Regions from separate parts of the Streptomyces sp. NPDC031554 genome, predicted to be linked through region 3. Evidence: riboswitches for the same ligand, from Rfam matches in the RefSeq annotation. Region 3 holds a riboswitch; each other region holds the start of a gene.
The links. A riboswitch is a leader RNA that binds a small molecule or an ion and turns the genes downstream of it on or off. The one in region 3 is predicted to bind cyclic di-AMP.
Positions count from the first base shown of each region.

Region 1: it holds a riboswitch for cyclic di-AMP, as region 3 does, so the genes downstream of both, ACZ5FU_RS05010 (transglycosylase SLT domain-containing protein) here and ACZ5FU_RS11890 (M23 family metallopeptidase) in region 3, are expected to answer to the same signal.
Region 2: it holds a riboswitch for cyclic di-AMP, as region 3 does, so the genes downstream of both, ACZ5FU_RS04100 (C40 family peptidase) here and ACZ5FU_RS11890 (M23 family metallopeptidase) in region 3, are expected to answer to the same signal.

Region 1 covers NZ_JBVIKX010000001.1:1,124,264-1,128,467, forward strand. The annotation lists gene ACZ5FU_RS05005 (polyprenyl synthetase family protein) at 1-966, opposite strand, end outside; cyclic di-AMP (ydaO/yuaA leader) riboswitch at 1,941-2,121, shown strand; gene ACZ5FU_RS05010 (transglycosylase SLT domain-containing protein) at 2,126-2,596, shown strand; gene ACZ5FU_RS05015 (HAD family hydrolase) at 2,679-3,503, opposite strand; gene fahA (fumarylacetoacetase) at 3,941-4,204, shown strand, end outside.
Region 2 covers NZ_JBVIKX010000001.1:938,705-942,908, reverse strand. The annotation lists gene ACZ5FU_RS04105 (tellurite resistance/C4-dicarboxylate transporter family protein) at 1-365, opposite strand, end outside; gene ACZ5FU_RS04100 (C40 family peptidase) at 680-1,828, opposite strand; cyclic di-AMP (ydaO/yuaA leader) riboswitch at 1,879-2,046, opposite strand; gene pcrA (DNA helicase PcrA) at 2,279-4,204, shown strand, end outside.
Region 3 covers NZ_JBVIKX010000003.1:711,256-715,459, reverse strand. The annotation lists gene ACZ5FU_RS11895 (aldo/keto reductase) at 1-666, opposite strand, end outside; gene ACZ5FU_RS11890 (M23 family metallopeptidase) at 787-1,821, opposite strand; cyclic di-AMP (ydaO/yuaA leader) riboswitch at 1,831-1,988, opposite strand; tRNA gene ACZ5FU_RS11885 (tRNA-Met) at 2,293-2,366, opposite strand; gene ACZ5FU_RS11880 (dihydrofolate reductase family protein) at 2,514-3,653, opposite strand; gene ACZ5FU_RS11875 (MarR family winged helix-turn-helix transcriptional regulator) at 3,782-4,204, shown strand, end outside.

The DNA of each region.
Region 1 (4,204 bases), on a different contig from region 3:
CACCTTCGCGTCGCACTCCCGCAGCGGCACCAGCGCCGCCCGGGCCTCCTCGGCGTACCGCACGGTGTCCCGCCGGGCCTGCTCCAGCGCGGGGTGGCCGCGCAGCGCCGCCAGCGCCTCGGCGAGCCGGGCGTCGTCGCTGAGGTCGGAGTCGAGCAGCTCGCACAGCGCGATGTCCTCGGGCAGGGCCAGCCGGGCGGCCCGCTCGCGCAGCCGCAGCACCGGCAGCGTGGGGATGCCCTCCCGCAGGTCCGTCCCGGGCGTCTTCCCCGACTCGTGCGAGTCCGACGCGATGTCGAGCACGTCGTCGGCGAGCTGGAAGGCGACGCCCAGCCGCTCGCCGTACTGGGTGAGCACGTGCACGACCGTCTCGTCGGCGCCCGACATCATCGCGCCGAACCGGCACGACACCGCGACCAGCGAGCCGGTCTTGCCGCCGAGCACGTCGAGGTAGTGCTCGACGGGGTCCCGTCCGTCGGTGGGCCCGGCCGTCTCCAGGATCTGTCCGGTGACCAGCCGCTCGAACGCCTCCGCCTGCACCCGCACCGCCTCGGGCCCGAGGTCGGCGAGGATGTGGGAGGCGCGGGCGAACAGGAAGTCGCCGGTGAGGACGGCGACCGAGTTCCCCCAGCGGGTGTTCGCGCTGGGGACCCCGCGCCGCACCTCGGCCTCGTCCATCACGTCGTCGTGGTAGAGCGTGGCCAGGTGGGTCAGCTCCACCACCACGGCGGAGGGCACGATGCCGGGCGCGTACGGGTCGCCGAACTGCGCGGCGAGCATCACGAGCAGTGGCCTGAACCGCTTCCCACCCGCCCTGACCAGGTGCTGCGCGGCCCCCGTGATGAACGGGACCTCGCTCTTGGTGGCCTCGAGCAAGCCTTCCTCGACAGCCGTCAATCCGGCCTGGACATCGGCTTCCAGAGCCTGGTCCCGCACGCTCAGCCCGAACGGCCCGACGACGGTCACGAGGGGTCTCCTGTCTGCTGGTGTCTTCTGGCGATTACGCGGCTTGTCGATAGGTCGCTGCCCTCACTCAAGTCAGCGTATCCGGTCACGTTTCGATCACCGACAGGCCCCACGTCCCCCCGTCTCGAACTTCGCCCGACCGGGAGGCGCGCCCCGAGCGGCCGGACGGCTCCGGATCGCGACCGTCATGTCGCCGACCGGTCGGTGGCAGCGGCCGGTGAGAACGGCCTGGCGGGCGGCCGGTACGAGCGGTCCGGGCGGGTCGCGGAACCGGCCGACATCCTCGCCCGACGGTTCCGGCCGACACCCCCGCCCGACGGTTCCGGCCGGCGATCCCGGCCGGCCGGCCGCGCCCCTTCCCGGCCGCGGCGACCGGACACGCCCCTGCGTCGCCCCCGCGGGAGGGAGCCGCGCACCCGTGCATCCGTCCTCCCCTCCCCCGCGAGACGCCTCAGCGAGGCACCCGCGAGACGCCCACGAACGCCTCCGCATCCGTCTGCCCGACGAAGCCCTCGCCCACGCCCTCACACGCCGGCCGCCGCCGGACGAGCCCGCCCCGCGGCGGCGGCGTCGACGGGCACGTCCGGCGGCGGCCGGAGCGGCACGCACGAAGGGAACGAGGGGGCGACGGGACGACGTTCCTCCCGGCCCGTCGAAGGCACACCCCCCGCACGCGCCCTCACGCACGCCCCTTTAAAAGGGACTTGAGACTCAATGCCCGTTTTACCCTTCTTGTGGACGCTGGTGAGTTGGCTCACTGCGCGCCCGCGCGGCCGCTCCGGATCGGAAGCTGTGATTCCGCTTTGTTCTTCGGCGAGTTGGCGCCCGGTGAACACAAAGGATCAAGCAGACACATTCCCCCGATCAAGGTCAATAGGGGCGATCTGTGAATCCGGCACTTGTTCCGGACACGCGCTCTCGCATACGTTCCCGGCCTGTCGGGCAGACGCCTCATCCTGCCGCCGCCCGGCTCCCATCGACCGACACTCACGCACGGCAGGAGCGGGGGACCCAGGTAAGTCGCCGGACCGTACGTCACGCACGCACCGGACCGGCTCGGGGTGAAGTCGCGTCGCCGCCTCCCCGCGGCGACCGGCCGGGCACTTTCCAGCCCGAACCCGACAGCTCACCTCGCAGGCGCTGGAGAGGAACCTTTCGCATGTCTGCCGCCGTTCAGCCCCGCCGCACCCGCCTCGCCCGCACCCTCGCCGTCGCCGCCACCGGCGCCGCCGTGCTGGCCCTCCCGCTCATCGGCTCGACCAGCGCCTCCGCGGCCACCACGACGTCGGCCACCACGACGGCCGGGTACACCGACAACCTCGACGGCTGGATCCGCGAGTCCCTCGCGATCATGGCCGAAAAGGGCATTCCGGGCACCTACGACGGCATCCACCGCAACGTCATGCGCGAGTCCTCGGGCAACCCGAACGCCATCAACCTGTGGGACTCCAACGCGGCCGCGGGCATCCCGTCCAAGGGCCTGCTCCAGGTCATCGACCCGACCTTCGCCGCGTACCACGTGGCCGGCACCGCCTTCGACCCGTACGACCCGGTCGCCAACATCACCGCCGCCTGCAACTACGCGGCCCAGCGGTACGGCTCCATCGACAACGTCTTCGGCGCCTACTGACGGCCGCCCCCCACCGGTCCGCCAGGGGGCGGGGGCCTCGGTGACGGGGCCCGCGTCTCCGGCGTGATCCGCCGGGCGGGCCCTAGGGAAACAGTCTTTCGAGGACGACGGCCACGCCGTCGTCCTCGTTCGACGTCGTCACCTCGTCCGCCACCGCCTTGAGTTCCGGATGGGCGTTGGCCATCGCCACGCCGTGCGCCGCCCACCGGAACATCGGCAGGTCGTTGGGCATGTCGCCGAAGGCGATCGTGTCCTGCGGCCGCAGTCCGAGGTGCTCGGCCGCCAGGGCCAGTCCGGTCGCCTTGGTGACGCCGCACGGCTGGAGCTCCACCGTGCCCGGCCCGGACATCGTGACGGTGGCCAGCGAGCCGACCACCGAACGGGCCGTCGCCGCCAACTCGTCGTCGGACAGCGTGGGATGGCGCAGCAGGACCTTGCTGATCGGCTCGCACCACAGGTCGTCGCGCGCCGCGACGCGCAGGGCCGGCAGCGTCGGGTGCGGCATCAGGTAGCCCGGTTCGATGAGCGTGAGCCCGTCGACGCCGTCCTGGTCGACCGCCGCGTACACCTCGCCCACCTCGGCCTCGATCTTGCCGAGCGCCGTCTCGGCCAGTTCCCGGTCCAGGGTGACCGACCACAGCAGACGGTCCGTCGCGGCGTCGTACAGCTGCGCGCCCTGTCCGCACACCGCGAGCCCGCGGCCGCGCAGGACGTCCAGCAGCGGCCGTACGCGGGGGGCCGGCCGGCCGGTCACCACGAGGTGGCGGGCGCCGGCGGCCGCCACCCTCGCGAGCGCGTCGAGCGACCGGTCGGAGAAGGTGTCGTCGCCGCGCAGGAGCGTGCCGTCCAGGTCGGTGGCGACGAGGGGGTACGCGCAGCGCGCGGCGGGTGCGATGGGTGCGGCCATGATCAGAGAATACGGACCGCAACGGGCTCCCACTCACCCCCGGTTCGGCGCCCGCCTCCTTCCCGTCCGGGCCGCGCGCCGCCACCGGTCGACGCGTCCGGCGGGTTCGACGGCGCCCGTGCGGGCCCGGGTCCGTCCGGTGCGGGCCGGGCCTGACTCACCGCGCGCGAACGGAGGCCGAGCGCTCCTGCCGGACCGCCTCGTCCGCGGTCCCCGTGTCGTTCCCGTCGTCGTTCCCGTTCTCGTTCCCGTGTCGCTCCGGTGCCGCCGCGGTGTCCCTCCCGCGAGGTCGGCCGTAACGTGTGCCGCGGCTCGGCGTACCCGCAGAGCACCCGCGGAGCACCTGCGCGTGGCCGGCACCCGGCCACGGCGAACGCAGGCGCAGACCTGGCGAACAGATGGCGAGCAGGAAAGTGAGGCAGCACCCGATGCCCCCCTTGGCCCCCTTCGACCTCCCCGAGGGCGACCCCTTCGGCCCGCACAACCTCCCGTACGGCGTCTTCTCCCTGTCCGACTCCGAGTCCTTGTCCGACTCCGAGTCCTTGTCCGACTCCGATTCCGGCTCCGACTCCGACTCCGACTCCGGCTCCGGCTCCGGCTCCGGCTCCGGGCAGCGGACCGTCGGCGTACGGCTCGGCGACCACGTGCTCGACGCCGGTGCGGCGGCCCGGGCCCTCGGCTCCCCGCACGCCGGCCTGCTC
Region 2 (4,204 bases), on a different contig from region 3:
CGTACGACGTCCACCATGAGGACCGGCCACAGCACCGCGGCCAGGGCCAGCAGCGCCCAGGCGAGGACGGACCGGTCGGCCGCGCTGAGCCGGGTGCCGAGGACGGTGGTGGCCGACACGGCCATGAGCGCCGCCGGCGTGCCCGCCTCGGCCCGCCACCGCTCGCGCTCGTGCACCAGCCGCAGGACGAAGTCCGCCGCCAGCGCCAGCCAGGCCGCGCAGGCCAGCGCCAGGGTGACGTCGGACAGGAGGCCGTACCCCGTCTGACGCAGGCCGACCGACAGGATGCCGGTCGCCGTCACGGCGGCCCCGGCCGCCGGTGGACGCGCGGCCCACCAGGCGCGGAGGGGAGAGATGCGGGGCATGCCGCCGATGCTAGTGCCGCGACAGGCGACGTCCGCCCCGTCGCGACGCCCGGCACGCACTCTCGCCGCACCGGCCGAAGACCCGGGTACGTCCCGTACGAGGGACTCCGGCCGACACGCCGAGAGCACGCACCGGACGCCGCTCCTTCACGGGCGAACGTCGCCCGCCACGGCACTGGGGAGCGCGCGGCGGCTTCCCCCGGCGCACGCGCGCGGGGGCGGCGAGAAACGCGCGGGCGCAGGACACCCGGCCGCCGCCCGCACGGGTGCCCCCGCCCGCACGGGCGCCGCACGCCCGCGCGGGCGGTGTTCCGTCAGGCCGGGCGCACCACGCTGTGGATCGACGACTCCCCGTCGTAGTAGATCGACTCCTCGCGCACGTACGCGCCGGGCTTCGGGGCGTGGATCATCATGCCGTTGCCTATGTAGATGCCGACATGGGTGACGTCGGCGTAGAAGAAGACCAGGTCACCGGGTTGCGCGGCGGAGAGGGAGACCGTCGTGCCGGCGTTCACCTGGTCGTAGGTGACGCGCGGCAGGGAGACGCCGGCGGCCTTCCAGGCGGCCTGGGTGAGGCCGGAGCAGTCGTAGGAGTCCGGACCGGTCGCACCCCACACGTACGGCTTGCCGATCTGCGCGCGGGCGAACGCCAGCGCCTTCCCGGCCTTGGTGGCGTACGAGGAATCCGTGGAGGGGGACGGAGACGCCGAGGACGTCGAGGGCGACGAGGGCGTCGACGTGCCGGTGCCCGCCGGGTCCGACGCGCCGGCGCTCTCCTGCCGCGCGGCCGCCTGCTCCGCCTGCTGTTCGGCCAGCTCGGCGGCCTTGCGGGCGGCCTCCTGCCGCTTCTGCTCCTCGATCTTCGCCAGCCGCGCCTTCTCCTCGGCCGTCAGCTGCGACAGCAGCGCGCGGGCGGAGCCGAGCTTCTTCTGGACGGTGGCCTTGGCGGTCTTCAGGTCGTCCTGCGAGTCGGTGAGCGTCTGAAGGCTCCGGGAGGCCTCCTCGCGCTTCTTCATCGTCTCCGCCTGGTCGGCGAAGTAGTCGTCGACCGCGACCTTCTGGCGGTCGGTCACCCGGCCCATCAGCTGCGTCTGGTCGAAGTAGTCCTGCGGGGAGTCCGCGAGCAGGAAGGTCGCCGTGTCGGGGGCGGTGGCGCCGGTGCGGTACTGGGCGGCGGCGTAGGCCCCCAGCTCCGCGCGCGCGTCGTTGAGCTTCTGGGCGCGCTGCGCGACGTCGTCGAGGAGGGTGTCGACCTTCTTGCGCTGCTTGCCGGTCTTCTCCTTGGCGGCGTTGTACTTCTCGGTGGCCGTCTCCGCCTGGCGGTAGAGGTCGTCGACCTTCTTCTCGACCTCCTCCAGGCTCGGCCTGTCGTCGGCGGAGGGGGCGGCGGTGGCCGTCTGCGAGAGCAGGGCCACCGAGGTGAGGGCGGCGGTGGCGAGGGCGGGCGTGCGGATGCCTGCCATGCGCGTGCTCGCGGGACGCGGCTTGCGGTGCTGCGACGCCAAGGGAGGCGACTCCTTCCATGCTCCGCCTACCGGGTTAGCTGTCGGGTTCGGGCGGATGCGTGGAAGGGTTGCCCTACGGCTCGCCTCCCGCGGGAGTGAGCCGATTCACCCCAAGGTCTCGGTGGGTCCCCGGCTCCGGTCGCCGCGGGGCGCACCGGACTCGGCGGAGGCCGCACGGCCCGGCGAGGTTCGCCGGAGGGGGTCGAGCGGCCTGCCCGGCACGGTAGCCAACCGGTGTGCCCCCTGTGAAGGTTGGTGGGTGATATGCCCGATACATTTTCGTGACCTCGGGAAGGTTTGCCGCCCGGCGTCACCGACGGTGCCGGGGGCGCCCCGTTCGGTGAGGGGCGGGGGATGTTTCCCGGACGGCTTCGGGCTGTCGGTGCGGCGGCCTAGACTCGGAGAGCGATGAGCAGCCTCTTTGACGACAGCTTCCTGGCGGACCTCCAGGCCCCCCGCGGCCACCACGAGGAACCCCCGCCGCCGCCCGAGGACGATCACCTTCCGGAGCCGGTCCCGGACGATCTGTTCGGCGGGAAGTTCGACGTGCCGCCGGACCGGGACACCCACTACCGCGACGGCGCCCCCCGCCCCCCGGTCGACGCGGCGGCGCTCCTGGAGGGGCTCAACGACAACCAGCGCGCGGCCGTCGTCCACTCAGGCACCCCGCTGCTCATCGTCGCCGGCGCCGGCTCGGGCAAGACGCGCGTGCTGACCCACCGCATCGCCCACCTCCTCGCCGAGCGGCACGTCCACCCGGGCCAGATCCTCGCGATCACCTTCACCAACAAGGCCGCGGGCGAGATGAAGGAGCGCGTCGAGCAGCTCGTCGGCCCGCGGGCGAACGCGATGTGGGTGATGACCTTCCACAGCGCGTGCGTGCGCATCCTGCGCCGCGAGAGCAAGCGGCTCGGCTTCACCTCGTCGTTCTCGATCTACGACGCCGCCGACTCCAAGCGCCTGATGGCCCTGGTCTGCCGCGACCTCGACCTCGATCCCAAGCGCTTCCCGCCCAAGTCCTTCAGCGCGAAGATCAGCAACCTGAAGAACGAGCTGATCGACGAGGAGGACTTCGCCGCCCGGGCGGCCGACGGCTTCGAGAAGACCCTCGCGCAGGCCTACGCCATGTACCAGTCGCGGCTGCGCGAGGCGAACGCCCTCGACTTCGACGACCTGATCATGACGACGGTCAACCTGCTGCGCGCCTTCCCCGACGTCGCCGAGCACTACCGCCGTCGCTTCCGGCACGTCCTCGTCGACGAGTACCAGGACACCAACCACGCCCAGTACGCCCTGGTCAGGGAGCTCGTCGGCTCCGTCGAGCACCCGGCGGACGCGCCGCGGGGCGCGGACGACCTGCCGCCCGCCGAGCTGTGCGTCGTGGGCGACGCCGACCAGTCGATCTACGCCTTCCGCGGGGCGACCATCCGCAACATCCTCCAGTTCGAGGAGGACTACCCGGACGCCACCACGATCCTGCTGGAGCAGAACTACCGCTCCACCCAGACGATCCTCACCGCCGCCAACGCCGTCATCGAGCGCAACGAGTCCCGCCGCCCCAAGAACCTGTGGACCAACGCGGGCGAGGGCGCGCGCATCACCGGCTACGTCGCCGACACCGAGCACGACGAGGCACAGTTCGTCGCCGACGAGATAGACCGCCTCACGGACGCGGGCAAGGCCAAGGCCGGCGACGTCGCCCTCTTCTACCGGACCAACGCGCAGTCCCGCGTCTTCGAGGAGGTCTTCATCCGCGTCGGCCTGCCCTACAAGGTCGTCGGCGGTGTCCGCTTCTACGAGCGCAAGGAGGTCCGGGACGTCCTGGCCTACCTGCGCGTCCTCGCCAACCCCGAGGACTCGGTCCCGCTGCGCCGCATCCTCAACGTGCCCAAGCGCGGCATCGGCGAGCGCGCCGAGGCGATGATCGACGCCCTCTCCCAGCGCGAGAGGATCAGCTTCCCGCAGGCCCTCAAGCGCGTCGACGAGGCCTACGGCATGGCCGCGCGCTCCACGAACGCCGTCAAGCGGTTCAACACGCTGATGGAGGAGCTGCGCACGGTCGTCGAGTCGGGCGCGGGACCGGCGACCGTCCTGGAGGCCGTGCTCGAACGCACCGGCTATCTGGCCGAGTTGCAGGCCTCCACCGACCCGCAGGACGAGACCCGCATCGAGAACCTGCAGGAACTCGCCGCCGTGGCGCTGGAGTTCGAGCAGGAGTCCGGCGAGGGCGAGGCGACCGGCTCGCTCTCCGACTTCCTGGAGCGGGTCGCGCTGGTCGCCGACTCCGACCAGATCCCGGACGAGGGCGAGGACGGTTCGGGTGTCATCACGCTC
Region 3 (4,204 bases):
GTACTTGCCGGTGAGGAAGCCGGACGCCAGCGCGTAGTACGGCACGGCGGCGAGGCCGGACGCGGCGACCAGGTCCTGGAGTTCGCCCTCGTAGGTGTCGCGGGAGACCAGGTTGTAGTGCGGCTGGAGCGCCACGTAGCGGGCGAGGCCCTCGCGGTCGGAGAACTCCAGGGAGGCGCGGAGGCGTCCGGGCGAGATGTTGGAGGCGGCGATGTGCCGCACCTTGCCCGCCCTCACCAGTTCGTCGAGCGCGCCGACGATCTCCTCGACGGGCACCTCGGGCTTGTCGAAGTGGGTGTAGTAGAGGTCGATGCGGTCGGTGCCCAGGCGCCGCAGCGAGGCGTCGGCGGCGGCCTTGATGGTGGCGCCGGACAGCCCCTGGTGGTCGGGGTGCTGGCTCACCTTGGTGGCGATCACGACGTCGTCGCGGTTGCCGCGGGCCTTGACCCACTTGCCGATGAGGGTCTCGGACTCCCCGCCGCGGTTGCCCTCGACCCACGCCGAGTAGGAGTCGGCCGTGTCGACGAAGTTGCCGCCGGCGGCCGTGTAGGCGTCGAGGACGGCGAAGGAGGCCGCCTCGTCCGCGGTCCAGCCGAAGACGTTGCCGCCGAGGGCGAGCGGGAAGACCTCGAGGTCGGAGGAGCCGAGCTTGCGCAGAGAAGTCATGCCTGAAGACAACGCCCCGGCCGGAGGCGCGCATTCCGCACCTCCGGCCGGGGTTCACGAACATCCGGGAAACATCCGGGCGCAGACCTCACCGACCCCCGTGACACCTCCCGGAGGACCTCAGGGGGTGAGCCCCTTGCCCCGGAGCCAGGCGCCCGGGTCGATGCCGCTGCTGCTGCCGCCGGGGTGGACCTCCAGGTGGAGGTGGGCCCCGGTGACGTTGCCGGTGGCGCCGACGCGGCCGATGATGTCGCCGGTGGCGACCTTCTGGCCGACGCTGACGCCGATGGAGGACTGGTGGGCGTACCAGATCTCGGTGCCGTCCTCGAGGGTGAGCACGGTCTTGTACCCGTACGACCCGTCATAGCCGGCCGAGGTGATGGTGCCGCTGTGCACGGCCTTGATGAGCGTGCCGGTGGGGGCGGCGAAGTCGAGGCCGGTGTGGTACCCGGAGGACCAGTAGGCGCCGGCCTGGCCGAAGGTCGAGGTGATCGTGTACGAGGAGGTCGGCAGCGCGTACTGCTTGGCCAGCTCGGCGAGGCGCTCGGCCTCCGCCTTCTTGGCGGCCTCCTCGGCGGCCTTCTTCTTGGCGGCCTCGGCCTTGGCCGCGGCCTCCTTCTCGGCCTTGGCGGCGGCGTCGGCGGCGGCCTTGGCCGCGGCGGCCTCGGCGGCCTCCTGCGCCTTGGTCTCGACCTGGGTCTGCTGCGACTCGGCCTGCGCCATGATCCGGTTGCGCAGTGCCTCTCCGGCGTCGGCGCCGCTGTCGGCGCTGTCGGCGGCGGCGGTCTCGGTGCCGAAGGCGCCGAAGGCGCTGAGCGCGGGCGCCGCCTCCTCGGGGGTGTCGTCGTCCGAGATGAGGGAACCCACCGAGGGGAGGTCCGGCATGGAGATGGAGACCGGCGACTTGCCGGTGTTGGCGCTGGCCATGCCCGCGCCGCCGACGGCGGCTATGACGCCGACGCCGAGAACGGTGGAGCTGCGGGCGAGTCCGCCGCGCTGCTTGGCGACACGGTGCTTGCCCCGCACCGGGCGAACGGAATCCGCGGTGGGGTTCCATTCCTCCCAGGGGCCCTCGTCGCTGCGGTAGGTGCCGTAGCCGAAGGTCTGCTGGCCGGGCACGGCGGGGGCTTCTGGGGCAGGCCGGTTGGACGCCACGCGGGCGCACTCCTTTCCTTCCGTCGCCTACCGGGTTAGCTGACGGGTTCGGAGCGGGAAGGTCTCCTACGCGCGTATACCGGCCGTGACTGTACGGCGGCTTCCGCGTGATTCACCCCAAGTTGGTGGTTCCCCGGTTCCCTCGCGGGATTCGGCGCGTGCGCACGGAGCCGCCTCTGTGACGGCTGGGACGACCGCGCTGCGTTATCGAACGTTAATAGACGCGGGGGCGGGATTCCAAGCCGTTCGACTTGATCAACAACATTCAGGGCCTGGACTTTCGCCCCAGGAGCGGTGAAAAACGGGCGAGTTGACCGTCCGCTCGAAACGTTCAGGAGCCATCGGGATTTTGATGGTGACTCAGATGTTGTGCGCAGGGCTCCGGGGCGTTCACCGTGTGTGACGCGAAAGGCCGGCCGGACGCACCGAGGGCCGGAATCCAGTGATCGGATTCCGGCCCTCGGCCTTGAGTAGCGGGGACAGGATTTGAACCTGCGACCTCTGGGTTATGAGCCCAGCGAGCTACCGAGCTGCTCCACCCCGCGTCGGTGTGACACCAGTCTACGCCATGCGGGGGACGCTCAGAACCACGGCCGGAGCCGCGGCCGGAACCACTGCCGGAACCGGGGCGGACCGACAGGCCCGGCCCAGGGTCCCGCCGGGGAGGAGGCCGGGGCCCGGCCGGGGGCGGGTCAGGGGGTCCGGCGGAGCAGATGGCCGTTGGGTGCCTTCGCCTGCTCCTCGTACTCGGGAAGGACGACGACGTCGGCGCCCGCCGCGGCCAGCAGACCGCTCCCGTCGGCGTCGGTGACGAAGGTGTCCGGCTCCCGCCAGGCCGTCACGACCCGGCGCACGCCCGCGTCGAGGATCAGGCGGGCACAGGGGGCCGGCCGGGAGGAGCGCCGGGCGCAGGGTTCCAGGCTGCTGTAGACGGTCGCGCCGGCCAGCCGGGGGTCGGCGGGGTCGATCCTGGCGAGGGCCGCCTCCTCGGCGTGGACGACGGGATCGCCCGCCTCGCGGGAGTGGCCGCGCGCCAGCTCCGTGCCGTCGGCCGCCACCACGACCGCGCCGACGCTGAACGCGGTCCGCGACGGCGGACAGGCGGCGGCCAGCTCGCAGGCGAGGGCCAGCCAGTGCCGGTCGGCGGCGGCGGGCAGCGGTCCGGCGCCCGGTGCGGTGGGCTCGTACGTCATGAGGACCACGTCCTCGATGCGCCGGGTCCCCACCAGCCGCAGGCGCCCGCCCTGGTAGCCGCCGGGGCCGAACATCCGGGGCGCGTCCGGGTCGCCCACGAACAGGGGGGCCAGGACGAGCTGGAGTTCGTCGGCAAGGCCCTCCTGGAGGAGCTGGGTGTGGATCGCGCCGCCGCCCTCGACCATGAGGCGCCGTACGCCCCGCACGTCGTGGAGGTGTTCCAGCAGCCGGCGCCAGTCGAGGCCGGGGCCCAGCGGGACGACGTCCGTCGCGAGGCCGAGGACGCGGGCGCGGTCCGCGCCGGCGTCGGTCGTGAAGAGGACCTTCTCCCCGCCGGTGTGCCAGAACCGCGCCGCCGGGTCCAGCTCGCCGGTCCCGCTGACCGTGACCTTGAGGGGGTACTCCGGTTTCCCCGCGGCCACCCGGGCGGCACGGCGCACGGGCGAGTTGACCAGCAGGCGCGGGTTGTCGGCGCGGATCGTGCCGGCCCCGACCAGGATGGCGTCGACGGAGGCCCGCACCTCGTCGACCCGGTCGAAGTCGGCCGGGCCGGACAGCAGCAGCCGGTCGGGGCCGGTGTCGTCGAGGTGACCGTCGAGCGAGACGGCGGCGGACAGCAGGACGTACGGGTACGGCATCGGCGCGGGTCTCTCCGGGATCGGGGCGGGATCGGGATCGGGGGCGGGGCCGAGCCGGGGCGGCGGGGACGGGAACCGGCGGCACGGCAACGCTTGGTTCAAGTTTGAAACAAAACTACACTGGGCGCATGACGACTCGCTGGCTCACCCCTGAGGAGCAGCGCGCCTGGCGCGCGTACATCGCCGGATACCTCCTCCTGGAGGACGCGATCGACCGGCAGCTCCAGCAGGAGGCCGGCATGCCCCACGCCTACTACTCCATCCTGGCCCATCTCTCCGAGGCGCCGGAGCGGCGGCTGCGCATGACCGATCTGGCGGAGCACCTGAAAGTCACCCGCAGCAGGCTGACGTACGCCGTGACGCGGCTCGAGAAGGACGGGCTGGTGCGGCGCGAGGACTGCCCCTCGGACAGGCGGGGGAGCGTCGCGGTCCTGACGGACGAGGGCACGGCGGTCCTGGAGAGGGTGGCGCCCGGTCACGTCGAGACCGTGCGCGGCCTGCTCTTCGACCGGCTCACGCCCGCGCAGGTGGGGCAGCTGGAGGAGATCTTC